DNA from 2 places in the Spirillospora sp. NPDC127506 genome. Region 1 is predicted to be linked to the other one. Evidence: riboswitches for the same ligand, from Rfam matches in the RefSeq annotation. Region 1 holds a riboswitch; the other holds the start of a gene.
The links. Region 1 has a riboswitch for cyclic di-AMP ahead of ABTW95_RS07670 (CHAP domain-containing protein). Riboswitches for the same ligand answer to the same signal wherever they lie in the genome.
Positions count from the first base shown of each region.

Region 2: it holds a riboswitch for cyclic di-AMP, as region 1 does, so the genes downstream of both, ABTW95_RS00825 (NlpC/P60 family protein) here and ABTW95_RS07670 (CHAP domain-containing protein) in region 1, are expected to answer to the same signal.

Region 1 covers NZ_JBEORG010000005.1:100,913-107,373, reverse strand. Annotated here, with positions in the region: gene ABTW95_RS07675 (SpoIIE family protein phosphatase) at 1-1,419, shown strand, start outside; cyclic di-AMP (ydaO/yuaA leader) riboswitch at 1,890-2,027, shown strand; gene ABTW95_RS07670 (CHAP domain-containing protein) at 2,039-2,782, shown strand; gene ABTW95_RS07665 (bifunctional glycosyltransferase/CDP-glycerol:glycerophosphate glycerophosphotransferase) at 3,011-5,905, shown strand; gene ABTW95_RS07660 (glycosyltransferase) at 5,889-6,461, shown strand, end outside.
Region 2 covers NZ_JBEORG010000001.1:190,094-196,554, forward strand. Annotated here, with positions in the region: gene ispH (4-hydroxy-3-methylbut-2-enyl diphosphate reductase) at 1-750, shown strand, start outside; gene hpnH (adenosyl-hopene transferase HpnH) at 747-1,751, shown strand; gene ABTW95_RS00825 (NlpC/P60 family protein) at 1,806-2,426, opposite strand; cyclic di-AMP (ydaO/yuaA leader) riboswitch at 2,435-2,575, opposite strand; gene ABTW95_RS00830 (hypothetical protein) at 3,088-3,369, shown strand; gene ABTW95_RS00835 (NPCBM/NEW2 domain-containing protein) at 3,386-4,258, opposite strand; gene ABTW95_RS00840 (hypothetical protein) at 4,830-5,516, opposite strand; gene ABTW95_RS00845 (hypothetical protein) at 5,593-5,781, opposite strand; gene ABTW95_RS00850 (hypothetical protein) at 5,778-6,461, opposite strand, start outside.

The DNA of each region.
Region 1 (6,461 bases):
GACTTCCTCTACGCCGATCTCAACGACGCCACGCGGGACATGTTCGGGCGGGGCCGGGAGGAGCTGACCGGCCGGCGGCTGCTGCGCACGGATCCGGGCGCCGCGCTCAGCGGGCTCTTCGACGAGTACACCAGGGTGCTGGAGACCGGGACGCCGATGGAGCGCCCCTCGTTCATGTACTCCACCGCCCAGGGGGGCCTGTCCAGGTCGTCCCGGATGAGCGTGCGATGCGTCCGGGTGCCGACCGGGGTGTGCGTCACGTGGCGGTACCACTTCGCCGAGGACCGGGTGGCGCGGCGGCTGGAGCGGGTGGAGCGGCTGGCGCTGATCGGGTTCGGCGAGTGGGACCTGGCCACCGGCGAGGCGGACTGGACGCCGCAGATGCGCGCCAACTACGGCCTCGGCCCCGACGACGTGCCGCCGATGCCGCACGACCTGCCGAAGGCCGTGGCGGACGACGACCTCCCGCTGGTGGAGGAGGCCGTCCAGACGATGTTCTCCCGCCGCGAGCCGGTGGAGGCCGAGCACCGGGTGATCGGGCCGGACGGGACGCCGCGGCATCTGTGGCTGTTCGCCGAGCCGGTGCTGGGCGACTCCGGGCTGCCGATCTCGATCAATGTCGTCTCGCAGGACATCACCCGGCGGCGCGGCGTGGAGCGGGCGCTCGCCGAGACCCGCCGGCAGATGCTGAAGCAGCAGGCGCGGACGGCGCAGGAGCGGAAGGTGGCGGTGACGCTGCGCCGCGCGATCCTGCCGGACGAGGACGAGGTGGAGCAGCTGCCGGGCCTCGGCATGGCGGTCCGGAGCCTGGCGGCGGAGAGCACCGCCCGCATCGGCGGGGACTGGTTCGCGACCCGGGCGCTGCCGGACGGCCGGGGGCTGTTCGCCATCGGGGACGCGGCCGGGCACGGGCTCCCGGCGGCGGCGGCGATGGCGCGGACCCGGAACGGGCTGCTCGGCCTCGCCTGCACGGGCGAGCCGGCGGGACGGCTGGTGGACTGGCTGAACGAGCTGGTCGGCACCATGGACCCGCCCGCCACGGGCACGGCGATCGTCGCGCACTTCGACCCGTCCCGCCGGGTGCTGGCGTGGACGTGCGCGGGCCATCCGCCGCCGATCCTGGTGCGGGAGGGCCGGGCGGCGCCGCTGGAGGTGGTCCGCGACCCGATGCTCGGCGCGATGCCCTGGCAGTACACGACGATCACCACCCGCCTGCACCCGGGGGACCTGCTGTTCCTCTACACCGACGGCCTGGTGGAGCGCAGGGACGCGGACCTGGACGAGCGCATCGGCCGCCTCACCGAGATCCTGCAGGACTCCTCGCTGCGCCCGGACCTGGCCCTGGACGAGGTGCTGGCGCGGATGGAGTTCGACCGGGCGGCGGACGACACCACCCTGTTCGCCCTGCTCGTCGAGTGACCGACCCCACGCGCCCGCCCGCGAGGGGCGCCCGTGTGAGGTACGACTCATAGTGACCGGCGGCGAGGGCCGGTGCGCGGCGGTCCGCCGGGCGCCGGCCCTCGCCCGGTGAGCGTTCTTTACCCTTTGCCCATCGGCCGGTAAGTCCCATGGGCAAAGGGCTGAGGGCCGGTCGGGGAAAGATCGGGAACACCCCGGGGCCGGACGCTGTTGGTGAATCCTTGGAAGGGCATTGAGCGGGCATAACCGAGGTTTGTGCCTGGTTTGCTTTTCTTGAGAAGGTTGCTACCTTCTATCCGAATCCCGCAGCGCGCCCCATGCGTTGCCGCCGGCCGCGCCCAGTGCGGCCGATGATCGCGGAGCGGCACCCGCACGCGATGCGCGCCCGACGATGCGCGCCCCCCTCACCGAGACCAGTCGCTGAGGCAAATCCGAATAGTCAGCACCGCGTCCGCGGTGCGAGGCCGAGTCCGTCCCGGTCGCCACGACCGGACGGAGCCGGGGACCCAACGTTCCAGGGGTGAATCGGCGCGTCCAGAGCCGCGCCGTAGGGCTGCTTCCATGCCCGAATCCGTCAGCTAACCCGGTAGGCGCCATGGAAGACAAGGAGATTCCCTGCATGTCCGGTCGTTTCGATCGACTTTCGCTCAACCGCTTCTCGTCCGAGGACAAGGCCGTCGGCGCCGCCGTCGGGGCCGTCCTCGCCGGCGCCGTCGGGCTCGCCGTGCTGAACCCCCTCGCCGGTGGCAGCGCCGCGGCCGACGCGCCCGCCCAGGCCGCCGCCGCGAAGGGCGCCGCCGCCTCGCAGACGTCCGCGAAGACGAGCGCGGCCGAGGCCCGCGAGGCCGGCTACAAGGTGCCGCCGCGCGACGTGAAGCCGTCCGAGGTCATCAAGCTGGCCCAGAAGCAGGTCGGCATCAGCGAGGGCAAGGGCGGTCAGACCAAGTTCCACAAGTGGTACGTCTCGACCCCGCACGCCAAGGCCACCGCCAAGCGCGACGGCGGCTTCTCGGTCAAGGCCTACAACGGCGCCCAGTGGTGCGACATGTTCGTTTCCTGGCTCGGCGCCCAGACCGGCGTGAAGAACATGGGCTGGGACGCCTACACCGTCCAGCACGCCAGCTGGTTCAAGAAGACCGACCGCTGGGGCCACAAGCCCAAGCCGGGCGCCGTCGTGTTCTTCGACTGGCAGAACGGCTCCAAGGGCGGCATCGGTGACATCGACCACGTCGGCCTCGTCGTGAAGGACAACGGCGGCGGCAAGGTCAAGACCATCGAGGGCAACAGCAACAACGAGGTGGAGAAGAAGATCCGCGACAAGTCGCAGATCGTGGGCTACGGCTACCCCGACTACGCCTCCTGACCCTCCCCGCACCCGAAGGCGCCCGGCTCCCCGGCCGGGTGCCTTCGGGCTTTCCGGGCGGTCTGCCCCCATGTCTCCGGTGAAGTCGGGTAATGCGAAGCGTTGACAGCCTTTGATCCCTCTTGGACCTCACTGAGGCTTTCCAGGAAAGGAATCCCTGGCGGACGCGCGTCCGGCCGGCGCCCCGCGGCGCCCGGCTCGGTCCCCGGCGGAACGGGAGGGATGCCCATGCGGCTGCGCCCGGATGTCAGCGTGGTCGTGATCGCCTACAACGACGCCCGGCGGCTTCCCCGGGCGGTCGCCTCGTCGCTGGCGCAGTCGCTCGGCGGCGTGGAGACCGTGATCGTGGACGACGCCAGCACCGACGGCACGGGGGAGGTCGCCGACCGGCTCGCCGCCGCGCATCCGGGACGGGTCCGGGCCGTGCACCTGCCGGCCAACTCCGGCGGCTGCGGCCGTCCCCGCAACACCGGGATCGAGGCGTCGGCCGGGCGCTACCTGATGTTCCTCGACAGCGACGACCTGCTGGACCGGCACGCCTGCCTCAACCTGCTCGCCGCCGCCGAGAGCACCGGCGCCGACCTGGTCTCGGGGCTGTGCGACCGGATCTTCCTGGACGTCCCCGAGGGCGCGAAGGGGCGCATCCGCCCCTGGTATCCGTGGCTCTACCGGAACAGCGCCGTCTACGGGTCCCTGGCCGAGAACCCCGACCTGCTCTACGACACGCTCTCGACCAACAAGGCGTACCGGCGCGGCTTCCTGGAGGAGCACGGGCTGCGGTTCGTCGAGCGGCTGCACTACGAGGACCTGCTGTTCACCGCCGAGGCGTACCTGGCGGCCCGCCGGACCGCGCTGATCCCGCACCGCGTCTACCACTGGCACGTCCGGCAGCGGACGGCGGCGCCGTCGATCTCCAACCGGCGGGCCGAGCTGGCCAACTTCGCCGACCGGCTGGAGATCCACCGGCGCATCGACATGCTGTTCACGCTGCGCGGCGCGCACGAGCTGCGGCGCGCCAAGGACGTGAAGTTCGTCAACCACGACCTGCTGCTCTACCTGCGGGAGCTGCGCGACCGCGACGCCGGCTACCGGGACCGCTTCCTCGATCTCGCGGCCGCGTACCTGGCCGAGCTCGACCCGCGGGTCTTCGAGCTGGCCAACCCGATGCCCGCGATCGCCGCGTACCTGATCCGCGAGGGGGACCACGCGGCCGCGCTCGCCGCCGCCGAGTACCGGCCCGCCGAGCGGCCCGAACTGCGCGCGCGGCTGGTGGAGCGGGACGGGCGGGTCTTCTGGGGCGCGCACCGGCCGCGGGGGAGCCTCGGCCGCCGGGTCCTGGACGTGACCGGCTTCGGCTTCCACGTCCGCCCGCTGAAGGACGTGCGCCCGGCGAACACGGTGACGCGGCTGGAGATGCGGGGCGGCCGCCTCCACCTGGCCGGGCACGTGCTGAACCCGCTCGGCCGGATCCCCCCGGACGCGGACCTGGCCGCCACGCTGGAGTTCTGCGACCGGCGCCGCCGCGCGCGCAAGGCGCGGGCCCGCGCCGCGATCCGGCACGAGGGGGAGCGGCTGGCGTGGCGCGCCGAGCTCGACCCGGCCCGGCGGATCCGGCCGGTCGGGTTCATCGACCCCGTCTGGGACGTGCGGCTCCGCGTCCGGGCGGACGGCGAGGAGATCGTCACCCGCCTCGGCGAGGGCCGCGGGTCGCCGTCGCTGGCGGGCGTCGGCCTGCCCGTCCGGCCCCGGCTGACCCGGATCGCCGCGGACCGGCTCCGCTCCTACGTCACCGACGGCGGGCACCTGGCCTTCGCGCTGGAGACGGCGAGCCCGTGGGCGCGGCTCGCCGGGGCCGCCGCGCTGCGCGCCGCCCGCTCCCCGGCGGGACGCCTCGCCTGGCGCCGCGCCCGGGGGATCGGGACGAGCGTGCGCCGCCGGCTGACCGCCCGCAAGACCAAGATCGCCGTGTTCAACCGGGTGCTGAGCCGGCTGCCCGTCCGGCCCGGCCTGGCGGTCTTCGAGAGCCACCTCGGCCGCCACTACTCGGACAACCCGAAGTACATCTACCGGGAGCTGCGCAGGACGGGCCGGCCGGTGACGGCGGTGTGGGCGTACGCGTCGTCGCCGAAGGGGTTCCCGGACGACGCCGTGCTGGTCCGGCGCGGCTCGTGGGCGTACTTCCTGGCGCTGGCGCGGGCCCGGTTCTGGGTGGACAACCAGGGCTTCCCGGAGGGACTGCGCAAGCGTCCCGAGACCACCTACATCCAGACCTGGCACGGGTCGGCGTTCAAGCTGATGGGCCTCGACCGGCCGCGGCTCAAGAGCGGGCCGGCCGCCGAGCGGGACCGGCTGCGCCGGATGGTGGAGCGCTACGACTGCTTCCTGGTGCGCTCCCGGCACGACGCCGAGACGCTGTGCGCGGGCCTCGGGGTCTGCTCCGAGCTGCTCCCGGCCGGCTACCCCCGCAACGACCCCCTGGTCAACGGGGTGGACGGCGATCCGGAGCTGGCCGCCGAGGTCGCCTCGCTGCGCGCGTCCCTCGGCCTGGACGGCGGGCGCCGCGCCGTGCTGTACGCGCCGACGTTCGCCACCGGGCCGAAGGGGCGCCCCGTCAAGCTGCTCGACCCGCCCGTCGACCCGGACGTGTTCGCGCGGGAGCTGGGGGATGAGTACGTGCTGCTCGTCCGGCCGCACTACCTGTGCCGGGCCAACGTCCCGCCCGGCGCCCGCGCGGTCATGCGGGACGTCGGCGCCGTGCCCGACGTCACCCCGCTGCTGCTGCTCGCGGACGCGCTGGTCACCGACCACTCCTCGATCATGTTCGACTTCGCGCTGCTGGACCGGCCGATCATCCTGCACCTCCCGGACGGCCGGGACCGCACCGCCGGCTACTTCGACCTGGACCTGCACGGGCCCGGGCCGATCACGCGCACGGAGGAGGAGCTCGTCGCCGCGCTCGCCGGCCTGGACGCGGTGGACGCCGCCCATGCGGCCCGGCGCCGCGCGTTCGCCGCGCGCTTCGGCGAGCACGACCGGGGCACCGCCGCCCGGACGGTGGTGGACCGCTACTTCCCGGCCGCACGGCCGGGCCGGAGGGGGAGGGGCGATGGCGGCACCGCGTGACGTGTTCATCGTGTGCAACAACACCGACGAGATGGGCGGGCTCCAGCGCTGGGCGCACCACATGGCGCGGCTGCTGGCCGGGCGCGGGGACCGCGTCACGCTCATCGGCATCACTCGCAGCGCGGAGCCCTGCCACCACGGGCGCGACGGCTCCTACGCCGTCGAGGTGCTGCACCGGGAGTGGCGGCCGCCGGTCATCGCGTGGCGCCCGGTGAAGCCCGTGCAGCACCTGAACGCCGTGGCGCGCGCCCGGGAATGGCGGCGGGCCGCGGCCCAGCGGCGGGGCGCCGCCCGGCTGTCGGAGCTGTTCGCCGCCGCCCGGCCGGGCTCGGTGATCATCGTGGCGCAGGTGTGGGCGATGGAGTGGGTCCGGCTGGCCGACACGGCCGGGCTGCGGGTCGTGGCGATGAGCCATGAGTCCTACGGGGCCACCCGCAGGTCGACGCGGTACCGCAGGGTCAAGGAGCACTACGCGGACGCCGACCGGATGCTGGTCCTGACCGCCGAGGACGCCGACGCCTGGGCCCGGGACGGCATGACCAACGTCGACTACATC
Region 2 (6,461 bases), on a different contig from region 1:
GACGAGCTCGACGAGGTGCCGCCCGGCTCGGTGACGGTGTTCTCGGCGCACGGCGTCGCGCCCGCCGTCCGGGACGAGGCCGGGCGGCGCGGGCTGCGGGTCATCGACGCGACCTGCCCGCTCGTGTCCAAGGTGCACGCGGAGGCCCGGCGGTTCGCCGCCTCCGGTCACCTGGTCGCGCTGATCGGGCACGCCGGGCACGAGGAGGTCGAGGGCACCCTCGGCGAGGCGCCGTCCTCGACCGTCCTGGTCGAGACGCCGGACGACGTGGCGTCCCTGCCGGCCGGCCGGCCCGTCGCCTACCTCACCCAGACCACCCTCGCCGCCGACGAGGCGGGCGAGGTGGCGGCCGCCATCACCGGCCGGTTCCCGGACGCGGTCGGCCCGCACACCGACGACATCTGCTACGCCACCACCAATCGGCAGCGGGCCGTCGCCGGCGTCGCCCGCGACAGCGACCTCGTGCTCGTCGTCGGCTCGGCGAACTCGTCCAACTCCCGCCGCCTCGTCGAGGTGGCCGAGAGCCGGGGCACGCCCGCCGTCCTCGTCGACGGTCCCGCGGACGTCCCGCTCGGGCGGCTCAGGGGCGCCCGCGTCGTCGGCCTGACCGCGGGCGCGTCCGCCCCGCCGGCCGTGCTGGACGCGGTCGTCGACGTCCTGCGCGGGCTCGGGCCGGTCGAGATCAAGGAGCACACGGTCACGGTGGAGACGACCGAATTCACCTTGCCAAAGGAGGTCCGAACACAATGAGCATGCCGCTTCGCCAGAGCCTTCGCATCGGGACCTACATCCTCCGCAACAAGCTCCGCGGCCGGGAGAAGTTCCCCCTGATCGTCGAGCTGGAACCGCTGTTCGCGTGCAACCTCGCCTGCGCGGGATGCGGGAAGATCCAGCATCCGGCCGACGTCCTGAAAAGGCGCATGCCGGTCGAGCAGGCGGTCGCCGCCATCGAGGAGTGCGGCGCGCCGATGGTGTCCATCGCCGGCGGTGAACCGCTCATGCACCCGAAGATCCACGAGATCGTGGACGAGCTCGTGAAGCGCAAGAAGTTCGTCTTCCTGTGCACCAACGCGGTGCTCATTCCCCGCCACATCGACAAGTTCAAGCCGTCGCCGTACTTCGCGTGGGCGGTGCACATCGACGGGCTGCGGGAGCGGCACGACGAGTCCGTCTGCAAGGAGGGCGTCTTCGACGCCGCCGTCGCCGCCGTGAAGGAGTGCAAGCGGCGCGGGTTCCGGGTCACCACCAACACGACGATCTTCAACACGGACACGCCGCAGAGCGTCATCGACGTGATGAACTACCTGAACGACGACCTGCAGGTCGACGAGATGATGATCTCGCCGGGGTACGCCTACGACAAGGCGCCCGACCAGGAGCACTTCCTCGGCGTCCAGGAGACCCGCGAGCTGTTCAGCAAGGCGTTCGCCGACGGGAACCGCAAGCGCTGGCGGCTCAACCACTCGCCGCTCTTCCTGGACTTCCTGGAGGGCAAGGTCGACTTCCCCTGCACGGCGTGGGCGATCCCGTCCTACTCCCTCTTCGGCTGGCAGCGCCCCTGCTACCTGATGTCGGACGGCTACGCCCAGACCTACCAGGAACTCCTCGACGAGACCGACTGGGACGCCTACGGCCGGGGCCGGGACCCGCGCTGCGCCAACTGCATGGCGCACTGCGGCTACGAGCCGACCGCGGTCATGGCCACCGTCGGCTCCCTGAAGGAGTCCATCAGGGCGATACGCGACACCTGACCGGACCGCCCGGAGAGCGGGGGATCGGCCCCACTCTCCGGGCCGGGACGCTCGTCAGGCGTCCTTGAGCTTGACCGGCCGGTAGGCCTTGTACTCGCTGCCGGGGTCCAGGCCGTAGTCGCGCGTCCGGTGGTCGGTGCCGTACCGTCCCCGCTGCTCGTACGCCCAGTACTCCGTGTGCTCCTTGTCGGCCCACTTCTCGAAGATGACGACGTGCCGCGTGGTGTTGGTGCCCTGGGCGTCCATGACGAGGTCGCCCTTCTTGAGCTCCGACATCTTGATGCGCTCGGTGTACCGCGACGACGTCAGCCCGACCGTGTTCGGCCCCGGCTTCGGCAGCCGCAGGGCCATGGAGACGAATCCCGAGCAGTCCCTCCGGTAGCCGTCGCGGTAGCCGGTCTGGCTGTAGGGCACCCGGTCCGCGGAGTGCGGGTTCCACGTCTTGGCCCGCTCGATGACCCGCGACCGCTCGTCCTTCTCCCGTTCGACGGGCGCGGCCTTGCGCGGTTTCGGAACCGTGTGGACGGCGGCGACCGCGGCGCTGCCGTCGTCCGGTGCGTCCGCCGCGTGCACGGTCGTGGCCGCCACACCGAACACGGCGAGGCCGACCAGTGCGCCGTTGGCGCTGGGGCTCAGGCCGCGACGGCCCGAACGTTTGCTGTGCTTGCCTTTCAAAGGGGGGCTCCTTCTTCCATGAGCCGCCTACCGGGTTAGCTGACGGGTTCGGGCGTGGAAGTCGCCCTACGGCCATGGGAGAGGCCGATTCACCCCAGTGAGGGTGGGTCCCCGGCTCCGCGCGACGGCGGACTCGGCGGTTGCCGCTGCGATCCTGAGGGCACGTCGGCCCCGTGCACGGGACCCCTGTCCCATGCGGCGAAAGAGCGGCGCTGATGTTGTAAGGCCCTTCCGAGGCGACCGCCTCAGGGCCGCGCGACACGTGGATCGTGTCGCCCGTCCATCCGTGTGCCGGACGGGACAAGAACGCCTGGTGAGCGCCTTGCCGGGCGCCAAGCTAACGCAGATCGCCAAGCCAAGGCAAACTCCCGCAAAATCAAACCCCCAGCTCAACCCCCTGACGCACCTGTCCGCCAACGCCTCCAAGCCCCTCGCGGCGGGCGTTCCCGGCCGCTCCCGGCTCGGCTCCGTGATCTACGCCACGGCGGGGAGCCGGACCTGCGGGACATTCAGCGGATTCCAGAGGTGTCCAGCCTTTCGTTCATAGGGAGCGGCCTCCTGGTGGGCTGGTCAGGTCCCGCCGGCCGGGACCTGAACGCCCGGGCCGGTGCCGCGTTCGGCGGCGAGAAGGGCACCTCACCCACCGATGAATGGAGCAGCCGTGGCCCATGACGACGGCAGGCAGTACCAGACGGGTGGCCGGCCGGTCCACCCGCCCGGCCCCGGTGCGCCCGCGTCCCGGCCCGCCACCACCTACATGGGGTTCTACTTCTGGTACTGGTGCGGCGTGACCGTGCTCCTCCTCATGGGGAGCCTGTTCTTCCTCGCCCACGACCTGGTCGGCACCGGTCTGCTCGGGCTCCTGATCGCCGGGCTCTCCGCCCTCTACGCCCGCTACCTCTACCGGGGCGGCCGCTACCGGATGATGTTCATCATCTTCTGAGGGGGCGGCGCCGGGCTCAGCCCGTGCTCAGGCAGCCGTCGGTCGTGCCGCCGGACGGCACGAGCTGCGCGTCGCCCCAGACCGCGTCGTGCGACTTGTCCGGCGGCTCGGTGCCGTTCTCCGCCGCGATCAGGGCGGTTCGCAGGTTGAGCGTGGTGTAGGGGGAGATGTCCTCGTCGAAGACCGCGGGCTTGCGCGGGCCGGCGTTCCTCGTCGCCACGACCTTGTCGTCGCCCAGCAGGGTGAATTCGATGGTCACGTTGGGCGGATCCTCGTCCGGGACGCCCGCCAGCGCCTTGAAGCGCGAGTATTTCGCGGCGGTCGTCAGAGTGATGGTGGCGGGTCGGCCGATCACACTGAGCGCGACGTAGACGCTCCTGGCGCAGGGCCGGCCGGTGATGCGCGCGCCGCGGCGCCTGAACCAGCCGGTCTGGGGCTCGTGCAGCTGGCTGCTCGGCAGGTCGCGCAAAAAGACCGGCGCGCGCGCCGTGGCCGGAGCGCCGACCGCCTGCACCGGTTCGGACGGCTCGTAGAACCGTCCCCCGGGAACCTGCGTCGAGACGTGCGCCACGAGCAGGCCGTCGACGACGACGATGAGCACCGCCCCCAGGACGGCGGTCACCCCGCCCGTGTTGATGTTGAGGCGGGTTTTGCGCACGTTGGTGGTGTTGATGTCGCGGCCCGCCGCGTTGACCGTTGTCTGCACCGAGGGACGGCGCGCACCGCGCCCCACGATCGCCGCGATCAGCACCATGGCGCCGGCGAACCCGCCCCAGTACCAGTCGCCGCCCAGCACCCGTCCCGCCGCGCAGGCCCCCGCGCACGCGAGCACGATGAAAGCCGCCTTCGCCATCGTGCGGCGCGGCCCGCCGCTCTTCCGACCGCTCATCGGCGCGCCCCCGTTTCTCCTCGGCTCGCACGGCCGCCGTTCCCCAGGGTCCGATCGGCCGGTGATCTCCGCGCGCGTGCGCGTCCGCTCCGCCGTGCTCGGCCGAGCAGGGGTCAACCCTGCTCAAGACCGCCGCGGGCGGTCAACGCGGAAAGGAGCCGGCGTCGACCCCGCCTCCGCACTCGGGAGTGAGCCCTTCAGCTGGAATTCACCGCGAATGCGCAGGTCAGCGGGAAATGTGCACCGCCGCACCAATGAGAGAGGCCCTGGGCGGACGTTCTGGGAGAGCCGGAACGGCGTTGCACATTACTTGCCGGTATGGCGCACGTGCGCCATTGCGGCTCTACGAGCAGACCTTCGCGGCGACGGCGGCCTCGGCCTCCGTCAGGGAGCGGAGAACGGCCGGATCGAAGCCGCCCGTCGGAAAGCCGGTCGTGCCGACGGAATGGAACATCTTCTCCCGGCCTCTCTGATCGTGGGCGGCCCGGCCGGACGCGGCCTGGCGCGGCGAGATGACGAGGCCATCGGAGCCCGGGGCTCCCGGCGGTCCGGCGGACGCGGCGCGGCACGGTCAGAACTGGCCGCGGAACCTGGCGATGACGTCGCCGACCTTCGCGTCCGGCTCGCTGCTGCAGCTGTAGCGGATCGCGGGCGGGGCCAGCGGGCTGCCCGCGCCGGAGACGCCCTTCTCCCGGGCGATGTCGATGATCGCGTGCTGCTGGGTCTCGGAGTCCGCGTCGAGGAACTCCGCGCACGTCGAGTCGGCGGTGATGGCGTCGGAGGTCGCGGCCTTGACGATGAAGACGAAGACGAACAGCGCGGCGATCGCCCCCGCGGCCAGGAGCACCAGCCCGCCCGTGTTGATGGTCGTCTTCTTCTCGTTGGTGGTGGTGATGTCGCGGCCCGCGGCGGTGATGCCCCTCCCGGTGACGTTGCTCAGGGTGACGCGGCTCGACCAGGACGAGGCCGGGGCGGCCGACCGCGCGCGTCCCACGGCGTCCCGCAGCGCCGCGGCGAAGGCGGCGTCGGTCTCGGCCGCGTGCCGGAGCAGGTCCTGGACGAGCGAGCTGTTGCCCGGGTCCGTGGTGTACGCCGTGAACGCCGCCTGCCGCCCGTCCCGGACGAGCCGCCCCCGGACCAGGTCGTACAGGTCGGCGAGTGCCGGGTCGCCGTCGGCGCGGACGGAGCCGTCGGAGATGCCGGGGAGTCGCGCGGCGAGGACCTCGACCGCCGTCGTCGCCAGTTCGTTCGCGTGCACGGAATCACCTTTCGAGTTCGGACGGGGATCCGTCCCGCGGCGCGCGGGCGTCCCTCCGGATGCGGGTCCTCGGGAATCAGCCGCCCTCGCCGCGGCATTCGGCCGCGACCGGCGCGGTGGTGGTCTCGGCCTCGACCATGTTGAAGGAGTCGGATTCGCCAGCCGCGCACAGCTCCTTGCGGTCGGTGGGGCCGCTGCCGGCGCAGCCCGCGGCCAGCGGCAGCAGGGCGGCGGCGCAGGCGGCCGCGATGGACGGGCCGTTCATCGGAGGTCCCTCCCGGCGATCTCGGAGTCGGTGACGGTGACGTTGCGCCCCTGGATGCGGACGCCGCCCGGCACCGGCCCGGGCGGCATGCCGGGAGGCGTGTCGGGCGATGGGCCGGACGGCGGGCGGAACGCGTCGGCCGCGAGCCGCGCGGCGTCCCCGTCGTCGCCCGGGACGTACAGCCAGGCGCGCACCCGCGTCTCCTTCACCGCCACGCCGACGGGGCGGAACGCCTCCGGGTCGACGGCGGGGTCCCCGTAGCGGACGATGCCGCGGTGGACCTGCTCGGACACCAGGTAGGCGACCGGGCCGCGGGCCCGCTTGAGCGCCGCCTTCAGCACGGGCGCCTCGTTCAGCCGGAACGCCTCGTTGACGTCGCCGCCCACGAAGCCCCGCGGGTCGCGGTAGACGTCGCCGGCGTGCAGGACGACGCGCAGCCGCGGCGGCTCCGCCGGGGCGGCCTCGGCCAGGCGCAGGACGGCGGCGACGATCACCGGGCGCGGGACGTCCGCCGGCCAGAGCATCAGCACGGCGTCGCCGCGGTCCTCGTGGACGCAGCGCCCCCACAGCGCGCCGAGCGCACCGGACAGCCACGTGTACAGCGCGTCGCGGGCCCGCCGCTGCTCCAGGTCGTTGCGGCGGGCGAAGCCCTCGATGTCGGCGATCGCCAGGGTCGCGGG